3 regions of the Thauera sp. 27 genome follow, and region 1 is predicted to be linked to each of the others. Evidence: riboswitches for the same ligand, from Rfam matches in the RefSeq annotation. Region 1 holds a riboswitch; each other region holds the start of a gene.
The links. A riboswitch is a leader RNA that binds a small molecule or an ion and turns the genes downstream of it on or off. The one in region 1 is predicted to bind cobalamin.
Positions count from the first base shown of each region.

Region 1 (3,752 bases):
AACCAGCTGGTTACCGCTTGCCCAGGTCAGCCCCAGTTCGCGATTAAGCGCATTTTCCGGCTTCAGGTCCGGATTGCCATAGGAGACGTTGTAGAGTTGGTCAAGGCTCGGACTCTTGAATGCCTTGCTGACGCCTGCGCTTGCACGCAAGTCGGGCGCAAGCTGATAGCCGTAGGACACCCCGCCGGTAAGCTTGTCCCCGTAGCGGCTATGGTCATCGTGGCGGACATTTGCCTGCCAGCTATGTGGCCCCAGATCGGCAGTCCAGCCCAGGCCAAGAGAGTCGATCTGCACATTTCCCTCGGCGAAGGTCTCGCGCGGGCGCGCCACCTGCTCGAAGCGTTCGACCACGACAAGTCCCGTCCCGATCGGCAGCGCGATGTCGTTCTGCCAACTCAAGGTCTCGTTGGTGCTCTCCCGCCGGGTGATGCCCAAAGGATCCCAGGGCGCGGGCTCGCTGTAGTCCGCACGATCCTCGTCGGTGCGCCCATACGACAGGCGACTGGACCACGACGAGGTCAGGCGGTTACGGACGAATGCGTTGAATACCGAGGTCTTGAAGCTCGCACGGTCATCGAAGTTGCCGCTACCGCCAAAGCTGTCATATTGCACCGTTCCCGACTGTTCAAGGAAGGAAACGCCCACTTCGTGCCCCTCGGCAGGATGGAAGGACAGCGCACCACCATAGCCCTCGTTGCGGTAACGATCGTCATCCGCATCGCGATTGCTGGCGCCCCTGCGGGACGAAAAGCCATCGGTGTTCAGCGAGTTGACGTGAAGGCGGAAGCGCCACCGCTCATCCCCGCCCGACACTGCCAGATCGCCCTGACGCGTATCCCGACTGCCAGCACCGGCATATCCGTCCAGGCGCAGCCCGGGCTCAGCCGTGCGGGTGATGATGTTGATTACTCCGCCAATGGCGTCCGCACCGTAGATCGCACTCGCGGCCCCACGGACGATCTCGATACGCTCTACGTTGTTGAGCGACAGGTACTGCAGCGACGAACCCGACAAGGCCGTGGAGTTGAACGGGACACCGTCGACCAGAATCTTGGTCTGATCCGGTTTCGTGCCCCGCAGGTAGAGGCTGACCGATGCGCCGGGACCACCATTGCGGGCAAACTGGACACCGGGCTGACGGCTAAGCAGATCGACGACGTTGGATGCCGCGGCGCGCTCGATCTGGGCGCGATCGATCACGGTGACGTCGGCGAGCAGTTCGTTGGCCTTGACCGGCTGACGCGTTGCGGTAACGACAACCGTCGGTGCAATGTGCTCCTGAGCGTAGACCGGCACGGCAAGGACTGCCGACGCCAGGCCGCCAACACAGAGGCCAAGTTGGGAATAACGCAGATTCATCGAAAAGACTCCCTGAGCTGCGCAATGCGTCCCCGCATGCGACAAGCCATCCAGCACATGGACGCACCGCGACCCAGGTAGAACCGAAGAGAGCAGAAAGAGAAACCACCACGCCCGTCGCCGCCACCCCGCGGCACATCCGCCATTTCGCGCTCCGGCCGGTCTCCGGGCTCGTGCGCTGTGCCGGCAGAGCCGGACGGATGGATCGCCTTCCCGGGTCGAGGACCCAGTGGCTGCATGACCCACCTTGCGCGCACTTACCGTTGCGGGGGCAGCACAGGCATTGCGGCCTCTTTTGCGAGGGGCCGCGCACCTGTTTCCCGTTTAACCCTGGGCGAGAAACGCCCGTGGGCACCGATAACGCGTTGCCCCTTCCGGGGCAGTCGGCGCGGATGATACCGTACGGGGCGGTATCGTGCACTGCAATAAGATACAGACGTTCCCTACACAAGGACCCGCCAGAACAATGACATGCGAACTGATCCTCGGTGGCGCCCGCTCCGGCAAGAGCCGCGAGGCCGAGCGCCGGGCGGCGGCGTCGGGGCTGGCGGTGACGGTGATCGCCACCGCCGAGGCGCTGGATGCGGAGATGGCTGCGCGCATCCGGCGCCACCAGGCCGACCGCCCCGCCGGCTGGCGCACGGTGGAGGCGCCGATTGCGCTCGCGGACACGCTGCGCGAGGCCTCCGCCCCCGGGCACTGCCTGGTGGTCGACTGCCTGACGCTGTGGCTGAGCAACCTGTTCACCGATGCCCACCACCTGCCCCCGGGCGCGAGCGCCGAAGACTTGCCTGCCTTCCGCCGCGAACGCGACGCATTGCTGGCCGTGCTGCCGACCCTGCCGGGGCACATCATCCTCGTCGCCAACGAAGTTGGCCTGGGGCTGGTCCCCGAGACCGCGCTTGGCCGGCTCTTCCGCGACGAGGCGGGCCGACTCAACCAAGCGGTTGCGGCAGCGTGCCCACGCGTGGTGTTCGTCGCTGCAGGGCTGCCGCTGGTGCTCAAGGACGGCTAAACTCGCGCTCATTCCGTCTGCATCCGGCAGGCCCGCGACCCGGCATCCGTAAATCATGAACTTCCAGCTCTCCCAGCCCGACACCCTGCTCAGCGCCGCCATCCAGCACAAGATCGACCGCAAGACCAAGCCAGTGGGCGCGCTCGGGCGGCTCGAGGCGCTCGCGCTGCAGATCGCACTGGTGCAGCAGACGCCTGCCCCCGAGCTGCACCAACCGCACATCGTCGTCTTTGCCGGCGACCATGGCGCGGCACGCGCCGGGGTATCGGCCTACCCGCAGGACGTGACCTGGCAGATGGTGGAGAACTTCCTCGCCGGTGGGGCCGCGATCAACGTCTTCAGCCGCCAGATGGGGCTGGGGCTGAGCGTGGTCGACGCAGGCGTGAATCATGAGTTCGGCAAGCGCCCAGGCCTGATCGACGCCAAGATCGGCCCCGGAACGGCGAGCTACATCGACCGCCCGGCGATGACGCCGGCGCAGCGCGATGCCGCCCTCGAGCGTGGGCGCGGCATCGCCCATGCACTCGCCGGCAACGGCTGCAACTGCATCGGCTTCGGCGAAATGGGGATCGGCAACACCGCCTCGGCGTCCCTGATCACCCATTGCCTGGTGGGCGCCGACCACGACGCCGAGCTCTACAACGTCACCGGCCGCGGCACCGGGCTGGATGACGCCGGCCTTTTCCGCAAGCGCAGCCTGCTGGCGCAAGCGCTCGAGCGCGGCGGCCGGCCGAGCGATCCGCTGGCAGTGCTGGCCGAGTACGGTGGCTTTGAGATCGCGATGATGGCCGGCGCCATGCTCGGCGCGGCCGAAAAGCGCATGCTGCTGCTGATCGACGGCTTCATCGTCACCTCGGCATTGCTTGTCGCCTACGCCATCGATCCGCGCATCCTCGCCTACTGCGTGTTCGCCCACCGATCGCAGGAGCCGGGGCACCGCGTGCAGCTCGACTTCCTGCAGGTCGAGCCTCTGATGGAGCTCGACCTGCGCCTGGGCGAAGGCACGGGCGCAGCGCTCGCCTTCCCGCTGGTGCAGGCGGCGGTCAACTTCCTCAACGAAATGGCGAGCTTCGAGTCGGCTGGCGTCAGCGACCAGAGCTGAAGCCCGATGCGCACGCAGCTCGAACTGTTCTGCATCGCCCTCGGCTACTTCACCCGCATCCCGGTGCCGGGCTGGGTGGCGTGGGCACCGGAGCGCCTCACCCACGCCGCACGCTGGCTGCCGCTGGTGGGCTGGGTGGTGGGTGGCGCAGGTGCGGCAAGCCTGCTGCTGTTCGCCCAGTTCCTCCCGGCCAGCCTGGCGGTGATCCTGTCCATGGCAGTGACGATCCGCCTTACCGGCGCCTTCCACGAAGACGGCTTCGCCGACAGCTGCGAC
Region 1 covers NZ_AMXB01000031.1:37,193-40,944, reverse strand. The annotation lists gene B447_RS15870 (TonB-dependent receptor domain-containing protein) at 1-1,359, opposite strand, end outside; cobalamin riboswitch at 1,500-1,733, opposite strand; gene cobU (bifunctional adenosylcobinamide kinase/adenosylcobinamide-phosphate guanylyltransferase) at 1,826-2,374, shown strand; gene cobT (nicotinate-nucleotide--dimethylbenzimidazole phosphoribosyltransferase) at 2,430-3,476, shown strand; gene B447_RS15855 (adenosylcobinamide-GDP ribazoletransferase) at 3,483-3,752, shown strand, end outside.

Region 2 (3,752 bases), on a different contig from region 1:
GCTGGGCGCCGACCGCCAGCACGAGGTCGGCCCGCCGCAAGTGCGCGATCATGCTCGGACGCGCATTGAGCGTGTGCGCATCGCGGTCGGGCGCGACCAGCACCTGCACATCGACACGATCGCCGCCGACCGTGCGCGCGATGACGCCCATCGACGGCGTGGTGGCGACCACGAGCAGGCGTGGCGCCTCAGCCAGCGCGGCCGAAGGCGCCAGCGCGATACCGAAGGCCACGGCCACGGCAGCGAGGAAGGCTTTCATCAGGACGCCTCGCCAGCTCAGAAGCGGTGCGCCGGATGGCTACCGAACAACGCGTTGAGCTGGAGCATGAACATCCAGCTGCCGTCCTGCGCCACCGCCGCCTCGCTGCCGTGGGCACGCTGACCGGCGAAGTCCTCGCGGGTGAGCTGAGCACGCACGAAAACCGTTTCGCGCGCGCGCCAGGTGACTTGTGCGCTGTAACGGTAGGAGCTGTCCTCTTCGCCGAGTGCGCGCGGATGGAACTTGACGACCTTGTTGTTCAGGCCAAGCGCTTCGGCGCGCACGCCCGCCTCCCAGCGCGGCGCAAAGCCATACACAGCCTCGATGTAGGCGCCGTCCTGCTTCTCGGTGTAGTTCAGCCAGCGCGCACGGTTGCCGCCGCCGGCACCGACATCGCGCTCGACGTAGTAGTACTCGCCGCCGATACGCCAGTTGCCTTCGCCATGCGAGCGGCCGGCGTCGTAGCGGTACATCAGGTCGGCGCCGGCGAACCAGGCATCGCCGTCGATGTAGTGGGTGTGGTCGCCGTGGGCATCGACGCGCACGTTCTGGCGTGACGTACCGCCAGACACCCCCGCCTGCAGCGCATGGCGGTCGCCAAGATCTGGACCGAACTTGGCGAATGCGGTCAGCAGCCGCGGGCCGCTCTTGCGCGCGGACAGGGCGCCGTCGTCGTAGCGGTCCAGGCCTTCACCGTTGCCCTGCAGCACTTCGACCCCGAGCATCGCGAAGCTGCGCGTGGGCAGCGTGTAGCTGAGCTGTACACCGCGCTCGAGCAGCCCGTGGTCACCGAACAGGTACTGGTTGACCAAAGGACGCTCGACGAAGGACCAGTCGTGCGGATGGCGGCTGTTGACGTAGCCGATGTCGGACAGGAACTTGCCTGCCTTGACGCGCAGGCCGGCCGGCAGTGCGCGGGTGACGAGATAGGCCTCCTCGACCTTCACATCCTCGTCGTCGAAGCCGATGGTGAGCACGCCGTCGAACAGGTCGGTGCGCGCACGCAGACCGATCTCGGAATGTCCGGCGTTGAAGCCGTTCTCGAGTGCGTGCGAATGGCCGTGGTGGTGGTCATGGTCCTCGTCGCCGTGGGCATGGCCGAACCCTGCCGGCGCACCCTCCTTGCCGGAGTAACGGCGGGCGAAGATCCCGTCGAGCGTGAGCGATGCGTCGAGCTCGACCTCGCCGAGCTTGAGCGAGGACTGTGCCTGCACAGGCAAGGGTGCGGCGGCGAAAAGCGCCAGGGCAAGGGGTGCCAGCGCAGCAGGACGAAGGATGTTGTGCATGTTCAACCTCGGATGGAAGTCAGGGCCGTGAGCCGATGAGGCCGCGATGGTAGGGGCCTGCCTTTGTTTTTGCAAGTCTGTTGCAATAAACTGATAGCATCGATGGCGTGCCCCCCGGGCGACACCATCGGGATGCACAAGCACGGCAACACCCTGCAGGCTGCACGAGCGCGCAGGTTTGACAGCCCGTCGACCGGCACGCTAACCTGCGCGCCGTTCATGGTTGTCTGCCCTAACCAGCAGACATGAAAAGGGAATCCGGTGCCGCGCCCCGCGCGCTCAACCCGGAGCTGCCCCCGCAACTGTAATCGGCGAGTCCTGCGCCCTCTCTGCCACTGGAATCTTTCCGGGAAGGCTGGCGCAAGGCGATGACCCGTGAGCCAGGAGACCTGCCATGCACATCACCTTCAACAGTTTGGGGCGGGGTGTCCCTGACAAGAGGCATGGCTCACACCATTTCACTTGCTCGTTTTCCTGACGGCTCGAGTGCAGCGCACGGCGCGTCCGTGCGCATGGCGCCGCACGCCTGTCCGTCGGAGATCCGCCCTGCCCGCACCGGACCTCCAACATGGCAAAACGATTCCGCTTTCCCCCCACCCGTCTTGCGGCAGCCATTGCGCTTGCCGTTCATGCCCCGGTCTTCGCGCAGGTGACGCTGTCACCGGTCGAGGTCAGCGCCAACCGCGACGCACCCAGCCTGTACCTGGACGAACCGAGCACCACCGGTAGCCGCACGGGCGTCGCCGCGCGCGAACTGCCGGCCACGACAAGCAGCGTGGACAGCACACAGATGCAGGAGCGCGGCGACTTCCAGGTGCGCGAGGCCATCACGCGCGCCACCGGCATCACGGACATCGGCTCAGGCGGCACCGGCGGCCTGTCGTTCTCGGCACGCGGCTACACGGGCACCAACTCGGTCGGCATCGCCGAAGACGGCATACGCATTCAGACCGGGGCAGGCACCCAGAACTATCCAGGCAGCGCCTGGGGCTATGAACGCGTCGAAGTGCTGCACGGCCCGGCATCGGTGGTGTTCGGCAGCGGCACCGTGGGGGCGACCATCAACGCCGTACGCAAGGAGCCCAGCCGCGTTGCTGCGCAGGAGCTCATGGTCGCCGCCGGCAGCGATGGCGTGAAACGGCTCGGCCTTGGTGCCACCGGCGCACTCGGCGAAATCGCCTCCTACCGCGTCGATGCCTACGGGACCCACATCGACGGCTACCGCGACCTCGGCAACTCGCACGGCGGCAAGATCATGAACCGCCTGCGCCTGCAGCCCCGCAGCGACCTGCGCATCGACCTGACCGCAGACCACAGCGTGCAGCACCCCGAGCGCTACTGGGGCACGCCGCATGACAACGGCCGCATCCTGCCCGAGCTCAGGCGCGAGAACTACAACGCCGCAGATGCCGTGATCCGCTATGAGGACACCCGCCTGCGTGCGCGTGCCGACTGGCAGCTCGACGAGCGGATCGCGCTGAGCAACGAGATCTACCGCCTGGAGTCGCAGCGGCGCTGGATGAACATCGAGAACTACAGGCTCAACCTCGCCGCCGACCGGGTGGAGCGCAGCGACTACCTGCATATCCAGCACGAACTGGTACAGACCGGCAACCGGCTCGAGGCAGCACTGAAGCACGGCGCACACCGCGCGGTGGTCGGCTGGGAGGCTGCCCGCGTGGACTTCCGCCACATCAACAACTCACCCTACAGCGGGTCGTCGAACGTCAGCATCCGCGATCCGCAACACGGCAACTGGCTCAGCCCCGACCCGACGCTGGCCAAATTCGATACCGCATCGACCCTGCACGGCTTCTATGCCGAGGACGCTTGGCAGCTCGGCGAGCGCTGGCTCGTGCTCGCCGGCTTCCGCCACGACCGCGCCCGCGTGGACCGCGACGAACTGGTGGCAGGCACCGACTTCAGCCGCACGCTCAAGGGCAACGCCTGGCGTGTCGGCCTCACCCACTTCCTGAGCCACGACACCAGCCTGTATGCGAACTACGCGACCGGCCATGACCCGGTCACATCGATGATCTCGCTCAACCTGGCCAACGCCGACTTCAAGCTAACCCGCGGCAAGCAGGTCGAAGTTGGCGTCAAGCAAAGGCTGGCCGACGGGCGCGGCGAGTGGACGGCCGCGTTCTACCGCATCGACAAGGACGACATCATCACCCGCGACCCCGACAACTCGGCCCTTTCGATCC
Region 2 covers NZ_AMXB01000004.1:138,360-142,111, reverse strand. The annotation lists gene B447_RS03285 (metal ABC transporter substrate-binding protein) at 1-259, opposite strand, end outside; gene B447_RS03280 (hypothetical protein) at 277-1,545, opposite strand; cobalamin riboswitch at 1,749-1,956, shown strand; gene B447_RS03275 (TonB-dependent receptor) at 2,114-3,752, shown strand, end outside.
Region 2: it holds a riboswitch for cobalamin, as region 1 does, so the genes downstream of both, B447_RS03275 (TonB-dependent receptor) here and B447_RS15870 (TonB-dependent receptor domain-containing protein) in region 1, are expected to answer to the same signal.

Region 3 (3,752 bases), on a different contig from region 1:
CGGCGGTATTGCCGGCCTGCAGGTGGGCACGGTAGAACAGCACGGGCACGCAGGGTGCACCGTCCTCCCAGTCGGCCTGCCAGTGCGCGAGCGCCCCGAGATCGTGCGCAGGATGGAAGACCGCCACCGCTGGCAAGGGGCGCGGCGGTTCGGGCACATCATCCAGGCCAAAGAACTGCGCACCGATGAAACGATAGAAATTGCGCGCATTCGCCGGCCCGCCCTCGCGCAGGTAGCGCCATAGCGTGCGTGCAAGCTCGACGTCGACACTGCCCTTCATGAGCAGGTTGGTGTCCTCGGTCGCATCGCCCGAGAACATCACCAGCGCGATGCCATGTGCCCGGCACACCTGGCCAACCTGCTCGGTGCCGTAGGGCCAGTAGCTCTCACCGCCGAGATGGTCGATGACGACCACCCGCGCGTGCTGCAGCACCTCGTCGAGGTAGAGGTCCACCGACGCAGGCTGACGCAGATGCAGGAGGTTGGCCAGGCGCACGCTCGGGAACCCCTCCCCGGGGCAGGCCGCGGCGAGCAGGGCCAGGGTTGTGTCGGCAGCGCTGAGGATGACGATGTCAGCCGGGTCCTGCGCGATGCGCGTGACCACCGAGTCGTCCTCCACGAAGCCTCCGGCCTGTGCCGCCAGCAGGTGCATGTCAGGCGGTCTCGACCGCTTCGGCAACGGCGAGCGCAGCCGCCAGAGCGCTGGCGTCGAGGTCCTCGCCGATCAGCACCAGGCGGGTACGCGGCGTCTCGTCCGCCAGCCAGCGCCGGTCGAAGTAGCTGTCGAAGCGCCGGCCGACGCCATGCACGACCAGGCGCATCGGCTTGCCCGGCAGGGCCACGAAGCCCTTGATGCGATAGATGGTGTGGGCCTGAACCAGATCATGGAGGATGGCAAGCAGGCGCTCGCGATCGACCGCGGGCAGCTCGACCGAGACCGACTGGAAGGCGTCGTGGTCATGGTCGTGGGCGTCGCCCTCTTCATGGTCGTGGTGGCTCGCACGCAGGTGGATGTTGTCCTCGGCGGCAGCGCCCAGGCCAAGGACGAGGTCGAGGTCGATACGCCCGTGCTCGCTCGCGACCACCTTCACTGCAGGTGGCAGTTCCTCGCGTACCAGGGCCTCGACGGTAGCGCGTGCCGTCTCGTCGGCAAGATCGGTCTTGGACAGGATCACCAGATCGGCTGCCGACAGCTGGTCCTCGAAAAGCTCGTGCAGCGGCGACTCGTGGTCGAGGTTGGCGTCGGCTCGGCGCTGCGCGTCCACCGCCTGCGGGTTGGCCGCGAACTGGCCGGCCGCGGCGGCGGGCACGTCCACCACGGTGATCACCGCGTCCACAGTGCAGGCGTTGCGGATCTCGGGCCAGTTGAAGGCCTGCACCAGCGGCTTGGGCAGGGCGAGGCCGGAGGTCTCGATGAGGATGTGGTCGATGTCGTCGCGGCGTGCGATGAGCTCGCGCATCACCGGGTAGAACTCCTCCTGAACGGTGCAGCACAGGCAACCGTTGGCCAGCTCATAGAGCTGGCCAACACGCTCGCCCCCCTCATCCTCGCAGCCGATGCCGCAGCCGCGCAGGATCTCACCGTCGATGCCGAGTTCACCGAACTCGTTGACGATGACGGCGATTCGCCGCCCGCCCGCATGGGCGAGGATGTGGCGCAGCAGGGTCGTCTTGCCGCTGCCGAGGAAGCCGGTGACGATGGTGGCGGGGATCTTGGGGCGAATGCTCATCGGGATGCTCCGGGGGCGCGAGGGTGTGATCGCAGGATGTGTGCGGCAGGCAAGCGCCAGGCGCTCAGAAGTCGATGCCGGCCTGGGCCTTCACCCCGGCCTTGAAGGCATGCTTGCGGTCGGCGATCTCGCTGACCGTGTCGGCCAGGTCGACGAGTTCGGGCTTGGCTGCGCGACCGGTAATGATCACGGTCTGCTTCGGCGGGCGCGCGCGCACCGCGGCGAGCACCTGTTCGGTGTCGAGGTAGTTGTACTTGAGCATGTAGGTGAGCTCGTCGAGCACGACGAGGCTCAGCGCCGGGTCGGCGAGCATGGCGACGGCCTGCGCCCAGGCTTCGTCGGCGGCGCGCTTGTCGGCGTCCCAGTTCTGCGTGTTCCAGGTGAAGCCGGTGGCCATCGCGTGGTAGCGCACGGCGCAGGCGCCCGGGTTGCGCTGCAGGAAGGCCACCTCGCCGGTAGCATGGGTGCCCTTGATGAACTGCACCACGCCCGCTTGCTGGCCATGGCCGAGTGCACGATAGAGGGTGCCGAAGGCGGAGGTCGTCTTGCCCTTACCGTTGCCGGTGATCAGGATGACGATGCCGCGTTCTTCCTGCGCGCGCTCGATGGCCGCATCGACCACCTCCTTCTTGCGCTGCATGCGTTCGTTGTGGCTGTGCTTCCTGTTCTCATCCATCGTTCCGCGCTCCAAGTCTTCCAAGGTGTAAGCGGAGGGCGGAACAATGGCGACAGCATGAACGCGTGCGATACCGCAGAGACTCGGATCGGGCAGGACGCGGGCGGATCATGGATCCGCTCAAGCAGTCGGCACTTGCCCGCACCCCGGGGCACTTACCTGTCTGATCGAGCGGGTCGGTCTTCTGGCTCACCTTCGTCCGGTTGCCATCGCCTTCCCGGAGCAGTGTGCTCCAGTGGCATTGATTGATGGCACCGTCAGGCTTACAGCAGCGGGGGCTGCGCCGGAATGGCGGGCCTATGGCCTCGCTTCACCGGACTTCCCGTTTCACACCCGGATGAGGACTCATCCAGGCGCTCCCGTTCGATACGGGGCGGACTATACGCCGCCGCAGTCCCACAGGGCAAGCCGTCTTGCTGCCGGCATGCCCCATGCGGGTATTCAGTTCAGTCGGCGATGAGGGATTCGGCAGGCACACCGACCCGCACATTGCCCCAGTGCCGGCCACCCACCATGATCGGCATGGCGATGTCGCACAGCACCTCGCCGGTGTCACGCAGATAGGTCTGCAACAACATCGACTCGGTATTGCGCGCCGCGCGCAGCTCGGGTGGGCGGTCGAACTTGCGGCAGGTACGGTTGCCGACCAGATCAGCCTCGTAATTGCCGGTCAACGGCTTGGAAAACTTGCTGTTGTGGGTCGACAGGTAGCTGTCGGTATTGACCGCCACGGCAAACGCTGCGCCTTGCGCGGCATTGAGGCTACCGTCGAGGATGGCCTGGCAGCGGCGGGTGAACTCCTCGCCCCAGCTCACCTTGAACTTGGGCGGGTTGGTGCCGGCCATCGGCGTATAGCGACGATCGAAGACATCGACGTGGTTGGCCGCCATCTGCTCGAGCTGTTCCTGGATGCGGTCGCGGAAGATGCGGGTCTGGTCGACCACCTGGTCAAAGGTCCCGCGGCCGATCTTGAAGCGCGACACCAGTTCCTGTACCGCCTCGGTCGCCTTGGTCAGCCCGACCGTTCGCTGCTCGCTGTCCTGCATCTGCTCGCCAACCTTGGCCGACAGCTGGTTGATGGCGGTGACACTCTCGTGCACGCGGGCATTGGTGCTGCTCAACGACTCCATCGCGCTGGCGATCTGGCTCAGCTGCTGTCCTGTGGCTTCGAACTCGCCGACCATGTGCTCGAACTGACGCGCAGAGCGCTCGACCACCGTCCGCGTATCCTGCACGTCGACATTGATGATCTCGTTCTCGCTGCGGGTGTTCGCCACCAGGCCCAGCATGCCATTGATGTTGCCTACGATCTCCTCGGTGGCCTTGTTGACGCGCTCGGCCAGCTT
Region 3 covers NZ_AMXB01000012.1:15,886-19,637, reverse strand. The annotation lists gene cobN (cobaltochelatase subunit CobN) at 1-652, opposite strand, end outside; gene cobW (cobalamin biosynthesis protein CobW) at 654-1,730, opposite strand; gene cobO (cob(I)yrinic acid a,c-diamide adenosyltransferase) at 1,795-2,406, opposite strand; cobalamin riboswitch at 2,564-2,784, opposite strand; gene B447_RS08310 (methyl-accepting chemotaxis protein) at 2,853-3,752, opposite strand, start outside.
Region 3: it holds a riboswitch for cobalamin, as region 1 does, so the genes downstream of both, cobO (cob(I)yrinic acid a,c-diamide adenosyltransferase) here and B447_RS15870 (TonB-dependent receptor domain-containing protein) in region 1, are expected to answer to the same signal.